DNA from 4 places in the Rhizobium sullae genome. Region 1 is predicted to be linked to each of the others. Evidence: predicted binding sites of a transcription regulator. Region 1 holds the regulator's gene; each other region holds the start of a gene.

Region 1 (5,239 bases):
ACGACAAGCAGCTCGGCTGGATGAACGAGCTGAAGGCGAACGGAGCGCTTTTCAAGGAGTTCAACACCGGACTTTTCACCCATGGCAACTCCAGCCGTCCTGAAGCCGCCGGCCTCGGCGTCGCTCTTGTCGGCTCGCTCTACCTGATGCTGATCGTTCTCGTTCTGTCGCTGCCGATCGGCGTTGGCACCTCGATCTACCTTGAGGAATTCGCGACCAAGAACAAGGTGACGGACCTGATTGAGGTGAACATCAACAACCTCGCTGCCGTTCCCTCGATCGTCTACGGTCTGCTCGGTCTTTCTGTTTTCATCAACTTCGCCGGCCTGCCACGCTCGGCCCCACTGGTCGGCGGTTTGGTGCTGACGCTTATGACGCTGCCGACGATCATCATCGCCACCCGCGCAGCACTGCGCGCTGTCCCGCCGTCGATCCGCGCGGCGGCGCTCGGCCTCGGCGCCTCGAAGATGCAGATGGTGTTCCACCACGTCCTGCCGCTTGCGATGCCCGGTATTCTGACCGGCACCATCATCGGTTTGGCACACGCGCTCGGAGAAACCGCACCGCTTCTCCTGATCGGCATGGTCGCCTTCGTCGCCAGCGCGCCGAGCACCCCGCTCGACCCGTCCACGGCGCTGCCGGTACAGGTCTACATGTGGGCCAACGAAGCCGAACGCGCATTCGTCGAGCGCACGTCTGGCGCCATTATCGTCCTGCTCCTGTTCCTGATCGTCATGAACCTCGGAGCCATCCTCTTGCGCCGGCGCTTTGAGCGTCGCTGGTAAACGGAGTACATAGTCATGAACATGTTGACTGAAGCAGCAGTTGAGAAGGCTCTGGACCAGAAAATGAATACGATCCCGTACAAGATGATCGGCCAGGACGTGTCGGTCTACTACGGCGATAAGCGTGCGCTTTTCGACGTGAAGCTAAACATCCGCGAGAACACGGTTACCGCGCTCATCGGCCCCTCCGGCTGCGGCAAGTCTACCTTCCTGCGCAGCCTCAACCGCATGAACGATACGATCGACAACTGCCGCGTGACAGGCAAGATCACGCTTGATGGCGAGGATATCTACGATCCGGATATCGACGTCGTGGAGCTCCGCGCCCGCGTCGGCATGGTCTTCCAGAAACCGAACCCGTTCCCGAAGACGATCTACGAGAACGTCAGCTACGGGCCACGTATCCATGGCCTGGCAAAGTCGAAGGCGGACTTGGACCAGATCGTCGAGCAGTCGCTGCAGCGCGCCGGCCTTTGGAACGAAGTCAAGGATCGCCTGCATGAATCCGGCACCGGCCTGTCCGGCGGCCAGCAGCAGCGTCTGTGCATCGCGCGTGCCGTTGCCGTGAGCCCGGAAGTCATCCTGATGGACGAACCGTGCTCGGCGCTCGATCCGATTGCGACTGCCAAGGTCGAAGAGCTGATCCATGAGCTGCGCGAGAACTTCACCATCGTCATCGTGACGCACTCGATGCAGCAGGCGGCCCGCGTTTCGCAGCGGACCGCTATGTTCCACCTCGGCAATCTCGTCGAGGAGAACGACACCGACAAGATGTTCACCAACCCGGACGACCCCCGCACCCAGGATTACATCATGGGCCGCTTCGGCTGAGTTGCGGCGTTCAGGCTATTCAAGGACAATTCCCATGGCATCGACCCATATCTTTTCTGCCTATGACGACGATTTGAAGTTCCTGACCCGCCGCATCTCGGAAATGGGTGGGCTTGCCGAGCAGATGGTGTCCGACGCTGTCCGCGCGCTGGTCAACGGCGATACGGCTCTGGCCCAGAAGGTCATCTCCGACGACGTGATCCTCGATCATGCCGAACGCGAGATCGGCGACAAGGCGGTCGTCACCATTGCCCGCCGCCAGCCGATGGCCTCCGATCTTCGCGAGATCATGGGCTCGATCCGTATCGCAGCCGACCTTGAGCGCGTCGGCGATCTCGGCAAGAACACGGCCAAGCGCGTCATCGCGGTACAAAGCACCGGCGTTCCGCGTAAGCTCGCCCGCGGCCTCGAGCATCTTTCCGAGCTCGCCCTCGTCCAGCTCAAGGAAGTGCTCGACGTCTATACGACCCGTGCCGCCGACAGGGCGAAGTCGATCCGCGAGCGCGACGAGGAAATCGACGCGATGTACACTTCGCTGTTTCGCGAGCTTCTGACCTACATGATGGAAGATCCGCGCAACATCACCAGCTGCACGCATCTTCTCTTCTGCGCCAAGAACATCGAGCGCATCGGCGACCATGCCACCAACATTGCCGAAACGATCTATTACATGGCGACCGGCGCCCAGCCGGAAGGCGAACGTCCGAAGGACGATACTGCCAACACCGTCGGCGCGGTGACGGAATGACAATTCTGAACCCGCCCTCAGGAGACAGAAGCGAATGATCCCGAGAGTTGCAGTCGTTGAAGACGAAGAGGCACTGAGTGTGCTTCTTCGCTATAACCTTGAGGCCGAAGGTTTCGAGGTCGATACCATCCTGCGTGGCGACGAGGCCGAAATCCGGCTTCAGGAGCGCACGCCGGACCTTTTGATCCTCGATTGGATGCTGCCGGGCGTATCGGGCATAGAGCTTTGCCGCCGCCTGCGCATGCGTCCGGAGACCGAGCGCCTGCCGATCATCATGCTGACGGCGCGCGGCGAGGAAAGCGAGCGTGTGCGCGGCCTTTCGACCGGCGCCGACGACTATGTCGTCAAGCCGTTTTCGACGCCGGAGCTCGTTGCCCGCGTCAGGGCGATGCTGCGCCGCGCCAAGCCTGAGGTGCTCTCGACGGTGCTGAAATGCGGCGACATCGAACTCGACCGCGAAACGCATCGTGTTCACCGCAAAAGCCGCGAAGTTCGCCTCGGCCCCACCGAATTCCGCCTCCTGGAATTCCTGATGTCGTCGCCCGGCCGCGTTTTCTCGCGTTCGCAGCTTCTGGACGGTGTCTGGGGCCACGACATTTATGTCGACGAGCGCACCGTCGACGTCCATGTCGGCCGGCTGCGCAAGGCGCTGAACTTCTCCAACATGCAGGATGTCATCCGCACCGTCCGCGGTGCCGGATATTCCATGGAATCCTGATTGCCGCTTCCATTGCCGGGCATAAAAAAACGGGCCTGCGAGGCCCGTTTCCGTTTGTCATTTATCCGGCTCAGTTTGCGCGGGCTGCTGTCCTGCGGCGCTCGTTGACCGGCTGATAGGCAAGGCGCGCATGATAGCTGCAGTAGGGTGAAGAGTCCGGGCTGTCGCAACCGCAGAAGTGGAAATCATCCTTCAGCGGATCGCCGACCGGCCACTTGCAGGTGCGTTCCGTAAGTTCCGTCAGTCCGAGGCGGCGGGAGATCGGCACAACCACGTTTGCGGCCGGACGATAGCTTACCTCCTCCATGAGATCGATTTCGATCTCTTCCTTGAGCATCGTTGCGCCCTGCTGGCGCGTGACGGTGCGGGTCGCGATCCGCGATGCATAGTTCGGTGCGCGCGGAGCCGAGGTATTGCGCTTCGGCGCTCGTGCGGCCGCCGCGGTGCCACCGGCCTTGGCGCGGCCCGGAAGGCTAAGCCTGTGGACCTTGCCGATCACCGCGTTCCTGCTCACTCCGCCGAGCTGCGCAGCGATCTGGCTCGCGCTCAGTCCTTCGGACCAAAGCTTCTTGAGTTTTTCGACTCGCTCGTCTGTCCAGTTCATGCCCTGTCTCCGCCGTTTAGCGTTGTGAAGGCAGAATCCCCCACCCTTGCTCCGGATACATCCGAAGCAGGAAACGCCTGACCAATTGTGGTGACTAGTTCCGCCGCATGCAGTCTAGTAATTGAGTTTTAACCTAGTGTGAGGCTGACTCCGTGACAAGAGTCGCGGGAATCCGGATGAATCGAATTTCAAGTTTTCCCCAACTTGCTTCCCGAGCGAGTCATTTCTGCAACATTAGCTGTTGATAAATGACCTCGTTCGGGGAGGTGGTCCCATGGCGCACGAAGCCCGCAGTTTTGTTGACATCGCGGTGCGAAACGTCAATAGTGGCACTCGCCGCCGAAAGGCGGCATTTTTAATTTTTCGGACCCGGTTTTTAGCCGGAGTCTGGTTGCCCTAACGATGACAGGAGATCGCGCCATGGCTCAAGCCGCGCCGCTATATGACACCTATTCTCGCGCCCCTTTGCGGTTCGAGCGAGGTGAGGGCGTTTGGCTGATCACTGAAGGCGGCGAACGATATCTGGATTTTGGCGCAGGCGTTGCAGTGACTTCCGTCGGCCACGGCAATCCGCATGTCGTCGAAGCCCTGAAGGCGCAGGCCGACAAGGTTTGGCACCTGTCGAATATCTATGAAATTCCCGGCCAGGAAGCGCTTGCCAAGCGGCTGACCGACGTCACCTTCGCCGACAAGGTGTTCTTCACCAATTCCGGCGCCGAGGCGCTGGAATGCGCGATCAAGACCGCGCGCCGCTATCAGTATTCCAACGGTCATCCCGAGCGCTTCCACATCATCACCTTCGAAGGCGCCTTTCATGGCCGCACGCTGGCGACAATCGCCGCCGGCGGCCAGGAGAAGTATCTCGAGGGCTTCGGCCCGAAGGCGCCGGGCTTCGATCAGGTTCCCTTCGGCGATATCGAGGCGGTCCGCGCAGCGATCACCGATGCGACCGCCGGCATCCTCGTAGAGCCGGTGCAGGGCGAGGGCGGGGTCCGTCCGGCGACGAATGAGTTCATGAAGGCGCTCCGCCAGATCTGCGATGAGAAGGGTCTGCTGCTGATCCTCGATGAGGTCCAGACTGGCGTTGGCCGTACCGGCAAACTCTTTGCTCACGAATGGTCGGGTGTCACGCCGGATATCATGGCGGTAGCGAAGGGTATCGGCGGCGGCTTCCCGCTCGGCGCCTGCCTGGCGACCGCGGATGCCGCCTCCGGCATGAAGGCCGGCACGCATGGCTCCACCTATGGCGGCAATCCGCTTGCCATGGCGGTCGGCAGCGCGGTGCTCGACGTCATCCTCGCCGACGGCTTTCTGCAGCATGTCCGCGATGTGGCACTCGTCTTCCGCCAGGGCCTTGCCTCGCTGAAGGATCGCTATCCGGATATCATCGAAGATGTGCGCGGCGAAGGCCTGATGCTCGGCATCAAGGCTGCCGTCCCGTCTTCCGAACTGTTGCAGGCCATTCGTGCTGCTCATCTTCTAGGCATTCCGGCGGGCGATAATGTCATCCGTCTCCTTCCGCCTCTAGTCGTCACGGCGGAGGAAGCCCGCGA
Region 2 (5,239 bases), 1.3 Mb from region 1:
GGGCGAGCACGGACTGCTGGCAGCGGGCATCGGGGAAGCGGACGTCCGCCTCGCCGATCTCGATGCCGAGCATGTGCAGCGTGTTATAGAGCAGCTCATCGATCGGAGCGGTTACGCAGGAACGTGTGTCGGCGATCGCAGACTGTACGGCGGCGTTGCTGCCGAAATTCGCCATGGCAGAGGGGTCGACGTCGCCGAGAGCGATTTCGGCGACGCCCGGCACCACATCCACGCCGATGCTGGCGAATGAGCCTTCCGGATCAAAATTCCTGACGCTCTGGTTCAACGAATTGGATTTGACGCAGCCTCGGACAGCCTCCAATTTCTCCGTAAATTAAGGACGGAGATCGCATGACGAAGGAATATACGGGCGGCTGCGCTTGCGGAGCGGTGAGGTTTCGAAGCACGAGCAAGCCGGGTCCGGTGGTCGGCTGTCATTGTTCGCAGTGCCGGCGGCAGACAGGGCTCTATTTTGCGTCTTCGGATGTCTCCCTGGACGGCCTGACGATCGAAGGCGAGAATTCGGTCCGGTGGTACCAGTCAAGTGAGGCCGCCGAACGCGGCTTCTGTGCAAATTGCGGCTCGGCGCTCTTCTGGCAGCGAAAGGGATCGCCGGGAGTGTCCATCATGGCTGGCGCTTTCGATCAACCGAGCGGGCTTTCCTTCGGCTACCACATCTACTGCGCCGACAAGGGCGATTTCTATGAGATCAAGGACGGCGCACCGCAATACGCCAAGGGCGTTTAAGCCCCTTTCGCTGCCAGCGAAGCGTTCAGGCGACCGACCTCCTCGCGCAGTGCAGCGAGCTCGGTCACGACGTGCATGTCGATTTTCTGGTGCAGCGACAGAACCTCGAGTTCGGCCTTGAGATTCACTTCGTAATCCTTGGCTGCTTCGAAGCGGTCGCGCTCTGCCTGCCGGTTCTGCGACATCATGATGATTGGCGCCTGGATGGCGGCGAGCATGGAGAGAATCAGGTTCAGGAAGACGAAGGGGTAGGGGTCGAAGGCGCCCGTCGCGAGGACGATCGTGTTAACCGCCGCCCAAACTACAAGAAAAACGAGGAAAGTGATGATGAAGGACCAGGAGCCACCAACCCTTGCGATGCCGTCAGCGACGCGCTCCCCGAAAGATGCCTTCGCAGAGAAGGCGGCGTTAACATCAGTCGAGATGACCTTGCGTTCGTGCGTCCTCCTGAGGACGCGCTTTTCAATGTCGCCAAGTTCCTCGGCCGGCTTGTCGAAATGCAGATGAACGAAGTTCGAGATACTATGCATGATTGGCTCCGATAGGTGACCGCTTCGGAGCCAATATTCCGCGCCAACGCCAATTGCAATGCGGGTTAATGTCTTAGGACCCTTTGCCGAGCAGGTCGTGCTGCGGGAAGAATCGCTCCAGAGTGCGTGCCTTGCCGAACATGATATCGTGCTGCAGGTAGCCGTAGTCGCGCACAAGAGGATCGAGCTTTTTCCGGTCGCGCGCCCAGTCCGCCGTCGCCTTGTTGTCGCGCGTTGCCAGCTGGTAGCGGTCGATGATGTCGTATTTCTTCTGCACGCGGCCGAGGAAGCCGGTGTAGAAGGGATGCTCGAAACCGGCGAACTTGAGGAGATTGTAGGAGATCAGCGACGGGCTGATCGTGCCGACATTCTGCTTCACGCCTTTCTTGTTCGACCAGATGACAAGCGGCGTTTCGTGCTCGCGCTTCATCACATCGAGCGGTGCCCTGCGGGTTGCGACCTGGTCTGGCATGTAGCCTGTGCTCATGTAGACGTTGCCGAGCGGCGGCAGATGGTCGCCCCAAAGGACGATGATCGTTTCGCGCTCGCGCTTCGAGGCCCAGTCCATCAGCCTCTTCAGGCTGTCGTCGGCCTCCTTTATGCCCTGCGTATAGGTCGCAAGCGTCGCGCGGTCGGCTTCCGGGAGGTTGCCGCGGATGCCGATCGTATTCCTGGCATAACGGTAGGGCTCGTAAGGCCCATGTCCCTGCAAGGTGACGGCGAAGAAAAAAAACGGATTATCGAGACCGTCGCCCTCGCGCATGATCTCCTTCATTAGGGAGTCGTCGGAGGCGAAGATGCCGCGCTTTTCCATCGGCGGCATCGTTTCTTCGGTCCGGAACTCTTCGAAACCGAAATCCTTGTAGACCTGATTGCGGTTCCAGAACCAGCCGCTGAAGGGGTGCAGGGCGCGGGCGGTATAGCCTTCGCCGCGGAAGAAGGTGGCAAGCGAAGGCACGTTGCTGCGGACATATTGCTGGTAAGGAATGCTGCCGTAAGGCAGGAAGGCGTTCGAGAAGCCGGTCAGCGCCTCAAATTCGACATTGGCGGTCATGCCGCCGAATTCCGGCGAGAAGACGTGGCCGGACTGCGCGGCGCGGACATTCGGCATGGGATCGGCGCTGAAGGAGAGGTTCTTGAGCCGTGTCGGATCCCAAAAGGACTCGCTCATCAGCATGATGATGTCCGGCTTTTCCTCCGGGCCTGTCAGATAGCCGTAGTTGCGCGAGGGGATCGCGTCGAGTGCATCGGCGTTGAGACCAGCGGGTGCCGCGACATCGGCCATCGGAATATTGAAGAGGAAGGCCAGTATGAAGCCGTTGCTGCGGTAGTTCTCCTTCTGGTCCCACATCATCGGCACCACCTGCAGCCGGTCGCGGATGTAGGAATATTGCGAATAGTCCATCAGCGAGGCGAAGGCCGCAATCACCGGAAGCCCGAGGCAGAGGTGGCGCAGACGCGCCTGGCGGGAGAGCTTCGGGAAGTTCTGCCAGGCATAACGCCAGGCGAAAACGATGCCTATGGCGAAAAGTACGATGCCGACAAGGAGAGCCGCGGCCGTCCACGGCCTGTCGCGCACCATGACCGGCAGCAGTTCCATGATCTGACGGGTATAGAGCACGTCGGACGGATAGAAGGGGTCGGAGAGAAAGCGCTGCTTCTGATTGGAGACAAAGGCCGGGATCAGAAAAAGCGGTATCAGGATGAACGCCGTCTGGTAGCGCCGTCCAAATGCGGCATCGAGGGTCAGCATCACGATCGTGAGCATGGTGACCGTCGTCATGCCGGGCCTAACCGTCGATGTGAGAAACTCGCCGACATCGGCAAGCGTACCGCGCGCAATCCACTCGACGGCGCCAACGCTGAGTAAAGCGAGAGAAAACGAAATTAGAATGCCGATTGCCGCGCGCGCTGCCGGGGACTGTATGCTCGACCCGGAACCGGCGGAAAGTAGTGCTGCTTTTCTGGCCGGTGCGGACTTCATTATCAACGCGATCAACGGCATGCTCCGATGTCATAAAAATTTCACTGAAGTTTCACACGCCTGTCATGAACGCTAGATGAACCCTCCCGGTTTCTCGGCTTTTCCCTGTGGTTTGAATTTTTCGGCCGGCAGACCCCGCGGCTTTTCATGGCGCGGGCAATTGAAGCGGCGGGCCGCACGCGCTAAATGGATGACATGACACAGGAAAACGCTCCTTTGAATACGCTCCGGATTGCCGTTGCCCAGTTGAACCCGACCGTCGGCGATGTCGCCGGAAACCTTGCAAAAGCCCGCGAGGCACGCACCGATGCGGCCCGCCAGGGCGCGCATCTGCTGCTTCTGACGGAGCTCTTCATTTCCGGCTATCCGCCGGAAGACCTCGTGCTGAAACCGGCGTTCCTGAGGGCCTGCCTCAAAGCGGTCGAGGACCTCGCCGCCGATACCGCGGACGGCGGACCCGGCGTGATCGTCGGCTTCCCGCGGCAGGGAAAGACGGGGCGGCATAATTCCGTCGCGGTTCTTGACGGCGGCAAGATCCTGGTGCTGCGCGACAAGATCGACCTGCCGAACTACGGCGAGTTTGACGAGAAGCGCGTCTTTTCCGAAGGATCGATGCCGGGGCCGGTGAATTTCCGCGGCGTGCGTCTTGGGGTGCCGATCTGCGAGGAGATCTGGAACGATCTCGGCGTCTGCGAGACGCTCGCCGAAAGTGGTGCCGAAATCCTGCTCGTTCCGAACGGCTCGCCTTACTATCGCGGCAAGGTCGACGTGCGCCATCAGGTGGCGTTGAAGCAGGTGATCGAAACCGGCTTGCCGCTGATCTTCGCCAATCAGCTCGGCGGCCAGGACGAACTCGTCTTCGATGGCGCCAGCTTCGCCTTCAATGGCGACAGGACGCTTGCCTTCCAGATGAGCCAGTTCGAAACGGCGCTGGCTGTAACGACCTGGAAGCGCGGCGAAGACGGCTGGCGCTGCGCCGAAGGCCCGATGTCGCGTATTCCCGAACTCGACGAGGCCGACTATCGCGCCTGCGTGCTTGGCTTCCGCGACTATGTGAACAAGAGCGGCTTCAAGAATGTCGTCCTCGGTCTCTCCGGTGGCATCGACTCGGCGATCTGCGCGGCAATCGCCGTCGATGCGCTCGGCGAGGAACGCGTGCGAACCGTGATGCTGCCGTACCGATATACGTCTTCCGGTTCGCTGAAGGATGCGGCCGAATGCGCCAAGGCGCTCGGATGCCGCTACGATATCGTGCCGATCGAGGAGCCGGTGAAAGGCTTCACCTCGGCGCTGTCGCAGCTGTTCGAAGGAACCGACAGCGGCATTACCGAGGAGAACCTGCAGAGTCGGGCGCGCGGCACGATCTTGATGGCGATTTCCAACAAGTTTGGCTCCATGGTCGTCACGACCGGCAATAAGTCGGAAATGTCGGTCGGCTATGCGACGCTCTACGGCGACATGAACGGCGGCTTCAATCCAATCAAGGACCTCTACAAGATGCAGGTCTATGCGCTGGCGCGCTGGCGCAACAGCCACGTGCCACCGGATGCGCTGGGACCATCCGGCGTTGTGATCCCGCAGAACATCATCGACAAGGCGCCGTCGGCCGAGCTTCGTCCGGACCAGACGGACCAGGATTCATTGCCGCCTTATCCGGTGCTGGACGACATCCTCGAATGCCTCGTCGAGAAGGAGATGGCGGTCGAGGAGATCGTCGCGCGGGGGCATGACGTGGCGACCGTCCATCGCGTCGAGCATCTGCTCTATCTCGCCGAATACAAGCGCCGCCAATCGGCGCCGGGCGTGAAGATCACCAAGAAGAACTTCGGGCGCGATCGCCGCTATCCGATTACCAACCGGTTCCGCGACCGGTAACGAGAGAATCCGGGAGGATGAATGCGCAGTTCGGTCGAGACCTACAATATCCGTACCGGCGAAAGCCGGATTGTCTTTCAGACGGAGAAACTGATCGAGGCGC
Region 3 (5,239 bases), 930 kb from region 1:
GTTCCGGCTGTCGTCGACCTCGCCGCGATGCGCGACGCGATGGTCTCGCTCGGCGGCGATCCGGAAAAGATCAATCCGCTGGTTCCGGTCGACCTGGTCATCGACCATTCGGTCATCGTCGATGAATTCGGCACGCCGCAGGCCTTTGCGAAGAACGTCGAACTGGAATACCAGCGCAACGGCGAGCGCTACCGCTTCCTGAAGTGGGGCCAGCAGGCATTCAAGAACTTCCGCGTCGTTCCTCCCGGCACTGGCATCTGTCACCAGGTCAACCTCGAATATCTCGGCCAGACCGTCTGGACGAAGGAAGAGGACGGAGAGACGATTGCATACCCGGATACCTGCGTCGGTACGGACTCTCACACGACGATGATCAACGGCCTTGGCGTTCTCGGCTGGGGCGTCGGCGGTATCGAAGCGGAAGCCGCTATGCTCGGCCAGCCGGTCTCGATGCTCCTGCCGGAAGTCATCGGCTTCAAGCTCACCGGCAAGCTCAAGGAAGGCGTGACCGCGACTGATCTTGTTCTGACCGTCGTGCAGATGCTGCGCAAGAAGGGCGTCGTTTCGAAGTTTGTCGAGTTCTTCGGCCCGGGCATGGACAACATGCCGCTCGCAGACCGCGCAACGATCGGCAACATGGGTCCGGAATACGGCGCGACCTGCGGCTTCTTCCCGGTCGACGGCGAAACCATCAACTACCTCACCATGTCGGGCCGTACGCATGACCGGATCGCGCTGGTCGAAGCCTATTCCAAGGCGCAAGGCATGTGGCGCGACGGCGATGGTTCCGATCTGGTCTTCACCGACACGCTGGAACTCGACCTCGGCGACGTCGTGCCGTCTATGGCAGGCCCGAAGCGCCCGGAAGGCCGCATCGCGCTCGAAGACATCGCGTCCGGTTTCGCCACGTCGATGGACGCTGACTACAAGAAGCCCAGCCAGCTTTCAAACCGCTATGCGGTCGAAGGCACGGACTTCGATCTCGGCCATGGCGACGTTGCCATTGCCGCCATCACGTCCTGCACTAACACCTCCAACCCATCGGTGCTTATCGCTGCCGGCCTGCTTGCCCGCAACGCCGTTGCCAAGGGCCTGAAGACTAAGCCCTGGGTCAAGACCTCGCTGGCGCCTGGATCGCAGGTTGTTGGCGAATATCTTGCCAAATCCGGCCTACAGGCCGACCTCGACAAGCTCGGCTTCAACCTCGTCGGCTTCGGCTGCACGACCTGCATCGGCAATTCCGGCCCGCTGCCGGCACCGATCTCGAAGGCGATCAACGACAAGGGCCTTATCGTTTCGGGCGTGCTTTCGGGCAACCGCAACTTCGAAGGCCGTATCTCGCCGGACGTTCAAGCGAACTACCTGGCATCCCCGCCGCTCGTCGTCGCTTATGCGCTCGCCGGCACGGTCCAGAAGGACTTGACCAAGGAGCCGATCGGCGAGGACCAGAACGGCAAGCCGGTCTATCTCAAGGACATCTGGCCGAGCGCGAAGGAAGTTCAGGAATTCATCCTGAAGTATGTCACCCGCGAACTCTACGAAACGAAATATGCGGATGTCTTCAAGGGCGATGAAAACTGGCAGGCCGTTCAGGTTCCTCCGGGCCAGACCTACGCCTGGGACGACGACTCAACCTATGTCCAGAACCCGCCTTATTTCGTCGGCATGGGCAAGAAGGGCAGCGGTACCTCGGATATCAAGGGTGCCCGCGTCCTCGGTCTCTTCGGCGACAAGATCACCACCGATCACATTTCCCCGGCCGGTTCGATCAAGGCTGCGTCGCCGGCCGGTTCTTATCTGCTCGAGCACAATGTCGGGGTCGCGGACTTCAATCAGTACGGCACGCGGCGCGGCAATCATGAAGTGATGATGCGCGGCACCTTCGCCAACATCCGCATCCGCAACCACATGCTCGGCCCGAACGGCAAGGAAGGCGGCTACACGATCCACTATCCGTCGAAGGAAGAGGAATCGATCTACGACGCCGCCATGAAGTACAAGGCAGAGGGTGTCCCGCTGGTCATCTTCGCAGGTGTCGAATACGGCAACGGTTCGTCGCGTGACTGGGCGGCGAAGGGCACGAACCTGCTCGGTGTCAAGGCCGTTATCGCGCAGTCCTTCGAACGTATCCACCGCTCGAACCTGGTTGGTATGGGCGTCATCCCCTTCGTCTTCGAAGACGGTACGACTTGGCAGAGCCTTGGCCTCAAGGGTGACGAGACCGTTACCATCGAGGGCCTGGAAAACATCAAACCTCGCCAGAAGAAGATCGCCAAGATCACTTACGGCGACGGCACGGTAAAGGAAGTTCCGCTCCTGTCGCGCGTCGATACGCTTGATGAAGTGATCTACCTTAACAACGGCGGCATCCTGCAGACGGTTCTGCGCGATCTTGCTGCCTGATTGTTAAGAGGCATGACATATAATGACCGCCGGAAAGCAATCTCCGGCGGTTTTCTTTGCGGGTTTCCATCTCACGCCGATGTGTTCCGGCGACGATACCGGCGGGTGGCGTCTCACCCCTTCGTGACTTCCCGTTTGCGGCCGGAAGGATTATCTCTACCATCGTAATCAGGGACTGCGGTTTTCGGTCTGCTGCGTGTCTCTGGAAAAGAGGTTGGAATGTCGCCGCGTTTTGTGATCTCGCTGGTCGCCGGTATGGTGCTTACAGCGCCGCTTCATGCCGAGGATGGCAAGCCGAAAGGCGTCGTTGAACTTTTCACCTCGCAGGGATGCTCCTCTTGTCCCCCCGCCGATGCTGCCTTCCGGAAGCTTGTTAGCCAGGGCGATGTCATCGCGCTCGCCTATCATGTGGATTACTGGAATTATCTCGGGTGGACGGACACGTTCAGCTCGAAGGAAAACACCGAGCGCCAATATGGTTATGCGCGGATGATGGGCCGCAGCAATGTCTATACACCGCAGGTCATGGTGAACGGCCGCGATCACCTGACTGGCTCAGACCTTTCTGCTATCAACGGCAAGATCGATACATTTTCGACGGAAGGCAAAGGCTTGACCGTGCCCGTGGACGCGCAGATGCACGGCGACGAGCTCGAGATAAAGATCGGCGCCGGCGAAGGAAAGGCCAATGTCGTTCTTGTCTATTTCGACAAGGAAAAGACGATTACCGTCGAAAAGGGCGAAAACAGCGGCAAGAAGATTTCCTATCTCAACAGCGTCAGCGATGTCGAAACGATCGGCATGTGGGACGGCAAGTCGGCAAACCTGACGCTGCCCGCAAGCGTTCTGCAGAAACCAGGACTCGAGGGGTGCGCCGTCCTGCTTCAGGCTGCGACAGCGGACGGCGATCCGGCCGCGATTCTCGGCGCAACAATCGTCATGGCAGGCAAGAATATCTGACCGGTTTCACCGCTTCGACGCGGACGGAAATGAGGCGGCCCGGCTGATCGTATTCGGGGCTGGGGTTAAGGTCGATACGCTCAGCCGGGCCCTTTGGCGCGCTGGCGCCAAATCAGTGAGCGAACTTCCCCCGGAAATGAGGCGCTGTTTTGACTGAAATGCGGCGCTTGGGAGATTGCATAGCATATGTTTAATGTGATGGTTGGCCGCACTTGCAATTTGATGTGGCTCGGGCAAACTGTCGTTCTCCTGTCATAAGCGGAGGCTTGGGAGACTGATGACAGATCAGCCGGATTTGCGGCATGGCGACGCCCGTTCCGCCAGTAGTAGTTCCTCGGTCGTCGTCGATTTAAAAGAGTACAAGCAAAGCAAGGATCCGCCGCCGGTGACGTTTCATCGCCGCGAGCTGGATGCGATTCTGTGGATCTACGGAAGGATGGTCGGCGAAGGCGAATGGAAAGACTACGCCATCGACCATTTGAAGGAGAAGGCGATCTTCGCCGTGTTCAAACGTTCAGGCGAGATGCCGCTTTTCCGCATCGAGAAGGATCCGAGGCTTGCCACCAAGCAAGGCGCCTATTCCGTGGTCAATTCAAACGGCATGATCCTGAAGCGCGGCCATGACCTCCAGCAGGTGCTGAAAGTCTTCAACAAGGTGTTCAAACTCGTCGAGAAGTGAAGGCATCAGCCCTTGAACAGCGTGCCGGGATAGACCGACGGATTAGGATCGCTGTCTTTGCCATCGCCGAGCGGCCGCTGCATGATCATCGTGTCAAGCCAGCGCCCGTGTTTGTATCCGGCACCTTTCAGCAGACCCGTATCTTCAAAGCCCAACGTGCGATGAAGCGCGATCGAAGCAGGATGAGCGCCGCCAATGACGGCTATCATCTGGCGGAAGCCGAATTCCGTGCAGCGCGAAATCAGCGCTGTGAGCAGTGCCCGACCGATGCCAAGGCCGCGCGCTGCAGGCGCGAGATAGATTGAATCCTCCACGATCCAGCGATAGGCAGGTCGGGTGCGGAAGGCGGAGGCGTAGGCATAGCCAAGCAGGGTCCCATTCTCATCAACCGCAGCGACATAGGGATACCCGAGGCCGGTATTCGCGGAGAAGCGAGAAGCCATCTCGGATTCCGAAGGCGGGATGATCTCGTAGCTGGCGACGCCATTGAGGACTGATTCGCGATAGATTTCCGTGATTGCGGGAAGGTCGGAAGGAGTGGCGTCACGAAGGGAGAAGGGCATTGAGTCGGCCGACTATTGATGAATAGTCTTTAGAAAACACTCCATCGCTCAACGCGCAATAAAAAAGGCGGCCGGAGCCGCCTTTTCCGGTGATGCTGTCCCCTTACCTGCGGTTACCGAGGAACTGCAGCAGGAACATGAAGAGGTTGATAAAGTCGAGATAGAGCGTCAGCGCGCCTATGATCGCCTTGCGGCCGGCGACGGCAACGTCATCGGCTTCGAAGTACATTTCCTTGATCCGCTGCGTATCGTAGGCTGTAAGGCCTGCGAAGATCAGAACGCCGATCACGGAGATCGCGAACTGCATCGCGGAAGAGGCCAGGAAAATGTTCACCAGCGAGGCGATGATCAGACCGAAGAGGCCCATGATCAGGAACGAGCCCATTGCCGAGAGGTCACGTTTTGTCGAGTAACCGTAAAGCGACAGCGCGCCAAAGGAGGCGGCGGTGATGAAGAACGTTTGAACGACGCTCTGGCCCGTGTAGATCAGCAGGATTGACGACAGCGAAAGGCCGACGAGTGCGGCATAGACCCAGAAAGTCGTCTGGGCGGCGGCGACACTCATGCGGCCGATCCGGAAGCTCAGGAAAAACACCAGAGCCAACGGGGCAAGGATCACGACCCACTTCAGCGG
Region 4 (5,239 bases), 690 kb from region 1:
CGCTTTACGGTTTCCCAGGCGCCGCGTGCGGTGATGCCCATTTTCTTGTGGTCGTAGCCGGCCGAGCCGCCTGACGCGAAGGCATCGTCGAGCCAGAAGCCCGCTTCCTGCGCCAACGCGTTGGCCGTGTCGGAGAAGGTTGCCGTTCCCTTGTCGGCGGCGACGACAAAATAGGGATCATCGCCATCAAGCCGCACCGTATTTGCCGGCGGCACGATATCAGTGCCGGAAATGTTGTCTGTGATCGAAAGCAGGGTGCGAATATAGGTCTTATAGGCTTCGCGGCCGGCACTGAAGATTTCATCGCGGCTGCCGCCTGCGGGCAGTCTCTTTGGATAGAAGCCGCCCTTGGCGCCGACCGGAACGATGACGGCGTTCTTCACTTGTTGCGCCTTTACGAGGCCAAGAACTTCCGTGCGATAGTCTTCGGCGCGATCCGACCAGCGCAGACCGCCGCGGGCAACCTTGCCAAAACGCAGATGCACGCCCTCGACTTCGACCCCGTAGACGAAGATTTCCCGGAAGGGCTTGGGGTCCGGCAGGCCGTCGACGAGATGCGGATCGAGCTTGAAGGCAAGCATCGCCTTCGGCGAGCCTTCGGCAGTGCGCTGGAAATAGTTGGTCCGCAGCGTCGCATCGACGACGTTGATGTAGCGGCGCAAGATACGGTCATCGTCAAGGCTCGGCACATTGGCGAGCGCCACCTCGATCGATCGATGCAGATCGGCGAGCTTTTTCATGCGCGCCTTTTCGCTAAGCTGCGGATCGAGTGCATCATAAAAGAGCCGGAAGATCGAAGCGGCGATCTCTGGGTATTTGTCGAGGGTCGTTGCGATGTAATCCTGCGAATAGGCGATACCCGCCTGGCGAAGATAACGCGCATAGGCCCGCAGGACATTCGTCTCGCGCGCGGAAAGCCCAGCCGAAAGGATCAGCCGGTTGAAACTGTCATTATCAATCGTGCCGTCGAAAGCGGAAACGAAGGCTTCTTCCAACGGGGCACCATAACGGCTGAGGTCAATTTCAGCGCCGCTGCGGGCTTCGAGTTCCATATCATGCAGCACGACGACGTTGACCGAGCCGTCGGCGGCTGGAACTTCGATGTCGAAAGTCCGCTCGCTCAGCACGTTGAAACCGAGATTTTCGAGAAGTGGCACGCGGCGTGAGAGTGGAAGCTGCTCGCCAGCATGGAAAATCTTGAGTGAGAAGATCCGGCCGCGTTCTGCATCATTGCGGTAATAGAATGCGATGCGTATCGGCTCGCCGGAGGCGCAATCGGTAATGTCCGGGAGATCGGTAACCGTTTCCTCCGGGGTGAAGGAATCCTGGAAGGCGTTGCTGACGCCGATCTTCGGCGCCTTTGGCCCCGCCAACGCTTCAAAGCGATCGTCCCAGCGGGCGGTAATGGCACGGATCGCTTCCTCGAGCTTCGGTTGCGGGATGCGCGGCGTTTTGCCACCGGACCGGCCGATGATGAAGTGTACGCGCGCAACCCGCCCTTCCGGGAAAGCCGGATAATAGGCGGAAACCCGGCCATCGTAGACAGTCTTCAAATAGGTGCCGATCTTTTCCCGAACGATGGAGTCGTATTCCTCACGCGGCACATAGACGATGACCGAGACGAAACGGTCGAAATGATCGATGCGCGGCAGAACGCGGACACGCGGGCGCTCAACAAGATCATTGATCTGTTCAGCGAAATTCGCGAGCAGCGTCGTGTCGATCTGGAAAAGATCGTCGCGCGGATAGGATTCCAAGGTGTTTTCCAGCATTCGGCCCGAATGGCTCATGGGATCGAAACCGAAATGATCTTTCACTTTGGCAACTTTGGAACGGATGAGCGGAATTTCCGACGCGGGGGACGTATAGGCCGTCGAGGTAAAAAGGCCGACGATACGCAGCTCGCCGGTGACGTTGCCATCCTTGTCGAATCGCTTCACGCCGACATAGTCCATATAGGCGCGGCGGTGGACGACTGATTTCCCATTCGCCTTGGTGACGATCAGAAAGTCCGGGCCGTCCAGGAAGGCCAGGATTTCCGGCGTCGTCGTTACGGCATCCTTGCCGGTGCGCAGCACCAATACATCTGGATTGGAAAGAATGCCGAGACCGGCGCCCTTGTGACGCTCGACTTTGACAGCATCGCCACCCTTGCCGGAATAGACATATTCGCGCATGCCGAGAAAGGTAAAGTTCTCGTCGCGCAGCCAGGCCAGGAAAGCCAGTGCCTCGTCGCGGTCGGCCTTCTTGCGGCCGGCATTGTAGCTGCCCAATTCGGCAATTACCGTGTCGAGCTTGGAGAGCATGGGTTTCCAGTCGGAAACGGCTTGGCGGACCTGCTCCAGCACGATCATGATGCGCTTCCGGAGGTCGCCGGATTGTGTCGCGGTCAACGGCGAAATGTGAAGTTGGATGTGGCTGACGCGTTTTGCCGGATCGCTCGGTTCCTCGGCGGAATAAAGTACCGGCGCCTTTCCATGCTCAACCACCAGGATTGGATGCACTGCCATGTAGAGATCGCGATAGGTACTCGTGACCTCGCTCATGACCGACTCGTAAAGGAACGGCATATTACGATCGGTAACCGTCAGGACCGAGACTGCAACGCCATCGGGTTCGACACCGGCCAGCGTTTCGATCGTAACGCGCGGAACCTTGCCGTCCCAGGTCGAGAGCTCCTTAGCAGAATGAACGGCGGAAAGCGCCAGCATCTCCGGCGTGTAGCGATCGAGGTCGTCGCCGCTCGCCCGGCCGAAGAGGATTTCCGGATCGAGATACTGTTCTTTGGTTGCAGCAGCGATCTTCTTCGCGCTTTCGATCAGCTTCTCCCGTCGCGGATTGTTTTTGGCAGCCATTGAAGACATTCCCCCGATTTGTGTGATTTGCCGCAAGTTAGCAGAAGAATTATCGAAAAAATCTCTAAAAGATGCCCCACTGAGGCAGTTTTTGTGCGTCTTTGACCCGGCTTCGGCAAAATTCCGAAAGATTCTCGATGAAAGGATGGGTCTTACGCACAGGCTGCCTACGCTTTACTGGCTCGTCGAGATTTCCACGCATCGATGAAGAATGGTTGACAGCTGCGCGGCAAAAAGACGATCAACAGCGCATCGAATTCGGGGTTTAAATCGTCATGCCGGATAATGGTGCTGCAGGAACGGTGATCGTCATCTCCAGCCATGTCATTCGCGGTTCGGTCGGCAATCGCGCCGCCGTCTTCGCGCTTGAGACGCTCGGCCATCAGGTCTGGGCGCTGCCGACGATCGTTCTGCCCTGGCATCCCGGTCATGGCCGTTCGACCCGGCTCACTTTTGCGGAAGCCGATTTTGATGCTGCCATCGACGATCTCATCCGTGCACCGTGGGTTGGAGAAGTGAAGGCGGTTTTGTCTGGCTATTTCGGAAACGCTGCTCAGGCTCGTTCCGTTGCCCGCCTGGTCAGCGCATTACGTGAAAAAAGTCCGGAGCTGCTTTACGTCTGCGATCCGGTGATGGGGGATCTGGGGGGCCTCTATGTGCCCGAAGCGACGGCGAAGGCGATCCGCGACTACCTGATTCCGCTTGCTTCTCTGGCAACGCCCAACCGCTATGAATTGGCCTGGATGGTTGGCGCAGCGTTGGAGGACAACACAGCCGTCATGGAAGCTGCTTTGTCACTCGGCCCCTCACGCATGCTTGTCACTTCCGCTGTTGCGATGATGGCCGGCGGCACCGGAAATCTCTATCTCTCCGGCCGCCATGCCCTGCTTGCCGAGCATCGCGTTATCGACAATGCGCCGAATGGACTGGGCGACCTGCTGGCGGCTGTCTTCCTCTCACGGCTCCTTTCCGGGATGGACGACGAAAAAGCGTTGCAGCTTGCAACAGCCAGCGTCTATGAAGCGCTGGCGCGCGCGGTCAAGCGCGGCAGCGACGAGCTTACGCTCGCAAGCGACGCATCAAGCCTCTCGACGCCGATGGCCATGGTGCAGATGCGCCGCCTCATACACCCCGCCCAGAGGCGGAAAAGTTAGCCGCAGATGCCAGTTTGCGCATTTCGCATCTGCAGCTGTTGATCTTGCTGCGTCCGCGCGCTAATCGACAGTCATGCAGCGTTTTCCAAGTTCCCTTCTGGACGGCTACCGCAACTTCATGAACGGGCGTTACGCTGACGCCCGCGACCGCTATAAGATGCTGGCTGAAAACGGTCAGAACCCGAATACGCTGGTTATTGCCTGTTCGGACTCGCGCGCCGCACCCGAACTTATCTTTGACGCCGGCCCCGGTGAGCTTTTCGTCATCCGCAACGTTGCCAACATGGTGCCGCCTTACGAGCCGGACGGGCATTTCCACGCGACGTCTGCCGCCTTGGAATTCGCCGTACAGGTCTTGAAGGTTTCCGACATCGTCGTGATGGGTCACGGTCGCTGCGGGGGTATTCGCGCAGCACTTGATCCCAATGCCGAGCCGCTGTCATCCGGCGACTTCATCGGCCGCTGGATGTCGCTCGTCCGGCCTGCTGCGGAACAGATTCAGAGCAATGACGTAATGACCGCCGCTGAGCGTCAGACGGCGCTCGAGCGCGTCTCGATCCGCAACTCAATCAACAACCTGAGAAGTTTTCCGGATATCAAGGCGCTGGAAGAGGCAGGAGAGATTGCCCTGCATGGAGCCTGGTTCGATATTTCGACCGGCGAACTATGGGTGATGGACGCGGAAACGCGCGATTTTATCCGCCCGGAAGTATAAATCTTCGCGGGCGGAAGCTCACTGGCCGTCGATCTGCTGGCCGATATAAGCGATTGCCTGTTGATAGACCGTTGCGGCATTCCAGCCTGCGATTGCCAAAAAGTTCGCTTCGCCTGGCTGATAACCGGCGCCCGTCTGCCAACCGTGCCCTCTGAGGAAGTTTGCTGTCGAAGCCAGTGCATCAGCACGCGATCCGACCATGTCGATGCGACCGTCGCCGTCACCATCGGCGCCGAAACGGACAACACTGCGCGGCAGGAACTGCGTCTGGCCGATTTCGCCGTGCGCTGCGCCGCGGGCTTGCGGGTTCAGATAGCCTTCAGACACGAGCTGCAAAGCGGCATAAAGCTGGTCGGTGAAATAATCCGAGCGGCGGCAGTCGTAAGCGAGCGTCGAAACGGCAGACAGCGTGTGCTGATTGCCCATATAGCTGCCGAAGCCGGTCTCCATACCCCAAATCGCGATCAGCGGGCCTGCTGGAACGCCGTAGCGGCGCTCGATCGAGGCAAACAGCG

The links. Region 1 encodes PhoB, which activates phosphate uptake and scavenging genes when phosphate is short. Its sites were predicted from a motif close to TGTCATNNANCTGTCAT; they were not measured.
Region 2: a site for PhoB is predicted at 3,290-3,306, ahead of N2599_RS07470 (LTA synthase family protein). Genes of this name have one in related genera too.
Region 3: a site for PhoB is predicted at 3,603-3,619, ahead of N2599_RS16850 (DUF2794 domain-containing protein). Genes of this name have one in related genera too.
Region 4: a site for PhoB is predicted at 3,060-3,076, ahead of N2599_RS17945 (NAD-glutamate dehydrogenase). Genes of this name have one in related genera too.

What each region holds. Positions count from the first base shown of each region.
Region 1 is NZ_CP104143.1:146,244-151,482, forward strand. It holds gene pstA (phosphate ABC transporter permease PstA) at 1-785, shown strand, start outside; gene pstB (phosphate ABC transporter ATP-binding protein PstB) at 801-1,616, shown strand; gene phoU (phosphate signaling complex protein PhoU) at 1,651-2,364, shown strand; gene phoB (phosphate regulon transcriptional regulator PhoB) at 2,399-3,082, shown strand; gene N2599_RS00735 (GcrA family cell cycle regulator) at 3,153-3,686, opposite strand; gene N2599_RS00740 (aspartate aminotransferase family protein) at 4,107-5,239, shown strand, end outside.
Region 2 is NZ_CP104143.1:1,474,779-1,480,017, forward strand. It holds partial or broken gene N2599_RS07455 (hypothetical protein) at 1-244, opposite strand, end outside; gene N2599_RS07460 (GFA family protein) at 352-747, shown strand; gene N2599_RS07465 (DUF1003 domain-containing protein) at 744-1,277, opposite strand; gene N2599_RS07470 (LTA synthase family protein) at 1,351-3,276, opposite strand; gene N2599_RS07475 (NAD+ synthase) at 3,457-5,136, shown strand; gene N2599_RS07480 (TolB family protein) at 5,158-5,239, shown strand, end outside.
Region 3 is NZ_CP104143.1:3,359,558-3,364,796, reverse strand. It holds gene acnA (aconitate hydratase AcnA) at 1-2,403, shown strand, start outside; gene N2599_RS16855 (DUF1223 domain-containing protein) at 2,623-3,363, shown strand; gene N2599_RS16850 (DUF2794 domain-containing protein) at 3,641-4,042, shown strand; gene N2599_RS16845 (GNAT family N-acetyltransferase) at 4,048-4,605, opposite strand; gene N2599_RS16840 (Bax inhibitor-1/YccA family protein) at 4,709-5,239, opposite strand, start outside.
Region 4 is NZ_CP104143.1:3,594,350-3,599,588, reverse strand. It holds gene N2599_RS17945 (NAD-glutamate dehydrogenase) at 1-2,855, opposite strand, end outside; gene pdxY (pyridoxal kinase PdxY) at 3,131-4,009, shown strand; gene N2599_RS17935 (carbonic anhydrase) at 4,083-4,724, shown strand; gene N2599_RS17930 (lytic murein transglycosylase) at 4,743-5,239, opposite strand, start outside.